DNA from 2 places in the Halomonas sp. 18071143 genome. Region 1 is predicted to be linked to the other one. Evidence: predicted binding sites of a transcription regulator. Region 1 holds the regulator's gene; the other holds the start of a gene.
The links. The regulator sigma-54, encoded in region 1, starts transcription at its own class of promoters, with help from an activator protein. The targets are predictions, from matches to a motif close to TGGCACNNNNNTTGCTNT.
Positions count from the first base shown of each region.

Region 2: the regulator sigma-54 is predicted to act here: its motif matches at 879-896, upstream of KVY02_RS12780 (CmpA/NrtA family ABC transporter substrate-binding protein).

Region 1 covers NZ_CP078120.1:1,434,796-1,436,996, reverse strand. The annotation lists gene lptB (LPS export ABC transporter ATP-binding protein) at 1-205, shown strand, start outside; gene KVY02_RS06620 (RNA polymerase factor sigma-54) at 311-1,726, shown strand; gene hpf (ribosome hibernation-promoting factor, HPF/YfiA family) at 1,824-2,132, shown strand; gene ptsN (PTS IIA-like nitrogen regulatory protein PtsN) at 2,137-2,201, shown strand, end outside.
Region 2 covers NZ_CP078120.1:2,729,253-2,731,453, reverse strand. The annotation lists gene KVY02_RS12780 (CmpA/NrtA family ABC transporter substrate-binding protein) at 1-797, opposite strand, end outside; gene KVY02_RS12775 (sigma 54-interacting transcriptional regulator) at 1,098-2,201, shown strand, end outside.

The DNA.
Region 1 (2,201 bases):
CGATATCAAGTCGATCATACGCGCGCTCAAGAAGCGCCATATTGGCGTGCTGATTACCGACCACAACGTGCGTGAAACCCTGGATATCTGCGATATTGCCTATATTGTTGGCGACGGACACATCATAGCCAGTGGAAACCCCCAGGAAATTCTCAATAACCAGAAGGTGCGCGACGTCTACCTGGGCGCCGACTTCCGCCTTTAAATAATGGCCCACGAAGACATTTTATTTAGTGGCATGCTTATTGCACTTGCACCAAACGGAGAGTCGCTCTAGGGTGGAGCTTTCTGATTAACGAGTGGTTCTCAGATGGTCATGAAAGCTTCTCTTCAACTGCGCATCGGCACACAGCTGACCATGACACCTCAGCTGCAGCAGGCCATTGCGCTGCTTCAGCTATCGACGCTGGACCTTCGTCAAGAAATTCAGCAGGCGCTGGATGCCAACCCCATGCTCGAACAGGAGGATGAGTTTGGCGAACAGGCGGTCAGCGAGCCTCAGGAAGCCGAGTGGGCAGACAGCATTCCCAACGAGCTCTCCGTGGACAGCGACTGGTCCGACACCTACCAGGACATGGGCAGCGCGGGCGGCAGTAGCGAAGGCCCGGACTTCGAGCGCCAGGCGGCCGGGCAGAGCCTTCACGGGCACTTGCTCTGGCAACTGGCCATGACCGACTTCTCTGCGCGTGAGCAAGCCATTGCCGAGAGCCTCATCGATGCGCTGGATGCCAACGGCTATCTGACCCAGCCGCTCAACGACATCCGCGAGGGGCTCAAGGCGCAGGGCCACGATGGCCTGAGCCAACGCGAGGTCGAAAACACCTTGCTGCGCCTGCAGCAGTTCGAGCCTACTGGCGTGTTCGCCCGTGACCTGCGCGAGTGCCTGATGCTGCAGCTGGCCGCGCTACCCGAAGACACTCCGCTGTTGATGCCCGCCAAGCGTCTGGTACGCCAGTTTCTCGAAGCGCTGGGCAAGGACGACATGCGCCTGCTGAAACGACGCCTGAGCCTCGATGACGAGCAGCTGGACGATGTCATTCGTTTAATCCGCAGCCTTGACCCTCGCCCCGGAAGCGCCTACGGCGTCACCGACGACAGCTATGTGACGCCGGACCTGGTGGTACGTCACGATCACGAGGGCTGGCATCTGGAACTCAACCCGGAAGCGCTGCCTCGGCTACGTATCCAGCCCGACTACGCCAGCCTGATCAAGCGCGCCGACAAGAGCCAGGACAACCAGTTTTTGAAAGAGCACCTCCAGGAGGCTCGCTGGCTGATCAAGAGCCTGTCGAGCCGCAACGACACGCTGCTGCGCGTGGGGCGCGAGATCATTGCCCGCCAGATAGGCTTCCTCGAGCAGGGTGAAGAGGCCATGAAACCGCTGATTCTGGCCGATATCGCCGAAGCGGTAGAGATGCATGAATCGACCATCTCCCGGGTCACCACCCAGAAATACATTCATACCCCGCGCGGGGTCTTCGAGCTCAAGTACTTCTTCTCCAGCCAGGTCAGCGGCCAGGAGGGCGGCGACAGCCACTCCAGCACGGCCATTCGAGCACGCATCAAGAAACTGATTCAGGACGAGCCGCCAGGCAAGCCACTCTCCGACAGTCGCCTGGTCACCCTGCTGGAAGAGGGTGGCATTACCGTGGCACGCCGCACCGTCGCCAAGTACCGAGAGTCGATGGGTATACCTTCGTCGAGCGAGCGACGCCGTTTGCGCTAGTTAAACGCTCTTGCCCAACAAACTCGCGGCGAGGGCTTTGCAATGGCCCAAAAAGGGTTACAATCGAAGTACAGTCCGATGGATAAGGAGCACGTCAATGCAAGTAAACATCACTGGTCATCACGTTGAACTGACTGACGCCTTGCGTGACTACGTAAACGAAAAGCTGGAACGCGTTGAGCGTCACTACGACAACATCACGACCGTCCAGGTCACCTTATCTGTCGAAAAGGAGCGCCAGCAAGCGGCTTGCACGCTGCATGCCGCAGGAGCAGACCTGCATGCGGAAGCGCAGGATAATGACATGTACGCGGCCATTGACGCCCTGGCGGACAAAATCGACCGTCAGCTGGTAAAACACAAGGAAAAAGCACAAGCCCGCGCCCAAGGCGCTGGCGTGCGTTAAACCGATGACGTTGGAAACCATACTCCCCCCGGAGCGCGTGCTGTACGACGTGCCCGGGGGCAGCAAAAA
Region 2 (2,201 bases), 1.3 Mb from region 1:
GCGACCATTTCGGGGGGCGGAATGACGCGAATCTGAATGTCCTGATCCGGGTCCAGGCCATGCTCGGCCACGTAGTAGCGCAGCAGGAAGTTGTGCATGGAGTACTCGAAGGGCACGCCGAAGGTGAAGCCTTTCCACTGCTGCGGGTCACGCTTGTCCTGGTGGTCGTTGTGCAGCACGATGGCTTGCCCATTGACGTTCTCGATGGCAGGCGTCACGAAGGCCCGCTGGGTCGAACCTGCCCCCAGGCTCATGGCCAACGGCATGGGGGAGAGCATGTGAGCGGCATCGTACCGGTCGTTCAGCGAGTTATCGCGAATCAGCGCCCAGCCAGCGGTCTTGATCACATTGACGTTCAGGCCGTAACGCTCATAGAACCCCATGGGGTGGGCCATGATGATGGGCGTGGCGCAGGTGATCGGAATGAAGCCGATGTCCAGCTCGGTTTTCTCCAGCGGGCCGAGGTTCTCCTTGACCGCCGCCTTGATCGACTCCATGGGCAGCAGCGTGGCCAGGGCAGCCGCCGCGGTGCCGCCACCCACCAGCTTCATGAATTGCCGGCGGTGCATGTCGCTATGGCCAAAGATGCCACGAACCAGCGCGCTCTCCACCACCCGATCCATGATCTGTTCGGCATTGCTGGGCGGCGCTTCGCCACCGGCCAGGGTGGCCTGATGGGAAGGTACGCTGGGGCGGGCAGGGTGGCACTGGTGGCAATCACACTGGCGGCCATGGATCAGCGATTGACGGTGATCGAAAGGGTTGCCGAGACTGCTGTGGTCATTGTTCTCTTTCATGGGCGTTCACCTCTCAGGAGCAAATGGGCTTCTAGCTGCGCCGTCTTGGTGCGAAACAGAGCGTTGCGGCACTGTTTCGGTAGTGCGACTTGTGTGCCACAACCGTTCGTTTTGTTTAAAGATTCATAAATTCAATAAGTTGTGGTGTTTGGTGGAATCTTGGAGGCCATGCTTGAAAACAACGATTTTTCGTTAATAACGATATTTCGTTGTTTAAATGACGAAATATCGTTATTGGCCCGTTGTTTGTATGGGTAGTGGGTATGTCGCCGCCATCGCCAGGAGATGCAGATGCCCCCCATGCCCATGACGACCGAGCCGTTGATGAGCGAGCCGTCGCTCAAGCTCATGGCCAGCCATGCCCCGCTGGCCATGCTAGTGGTCGACCCGCTGGCCGATGAGCTGGTGGCTGCCAATGCGGCGGCCTGCCAACTGTTGATGCTGGAAGAGGGCGATTGGCGGGCGTCGCCGTTCAGCCATCGGTTGAGCGCCTCCTTGCCGCTGTGGGTCAGCTTTACCGATGAGGTGTTGACTACCGGGCAGGCGTGGTCGGATGACCTGGTGGTGCTGGACAGCGTGCGTCAGCCACGCCGGGTAGAAGTCTTCGGTGAGCGTTTGCCGGACACCCCGCGGCTGTTGTTGACCCTGATCGACCGGCAGAAGGCCGAGCAGCGGCGCGCCCGGGCCGAGCTGGGGCGTCAGCATCGCCAGGGGGATGTAGGGTGGCAGCGCGTCGAGCAGGTGTTCGAGCGAATCGAAAGGCAGAACCAGCTGATTCTCAGCGCCGCGGGAGAGGGCATTTACGGGCTGGATGCGCAGGGCAGAACCACTTTCGTCAATCCAGCGGCCGAGCGCATTCTGGGCTGGAGCACCGAGGATATGGTGGGCCACGATGCGCATTTGATGTTTCACCATACCCATGCCGATGGCTCGCATTTCCCAGTGCAGCAGTGCCCCATTCATGCCTCGTTCAGCGATGGCCAGGTGCACCACGTCGACGATGAAGTGTTTTGGCACAAGAACGGTGAGGCGATTCCCGTCGAGTATACGAGCACCCCCATTTTCGAGATGGGGCGGCTGGTGGGGGCCGTGGTGCTGTTTCGCGATATCCGCGAACGCAAGCGGGCAGAGCAGCAGCTGCGCGATGCCCTGGAGGAGGTCGAGTCGCTGAAGCGGCGGCTGGAGCTGGAGAACGAATACCTACAGGAGGAGATCAAGGCAGAGGTCAATCACCGCAATATCGTGGGCAACAGCCCGGCGGTGGCCAAATTGATCCAGCAGATTGCCATGGTGGCACCGACCGGGGCCAACGTCTTGATCAGCGGTGAGTCCGGCACGGGCAAGGAGCTGATTGCCAGGGCCATTCATGCCGGGAGTGGGCGCAGCGACCGGCCGCTGATTCGG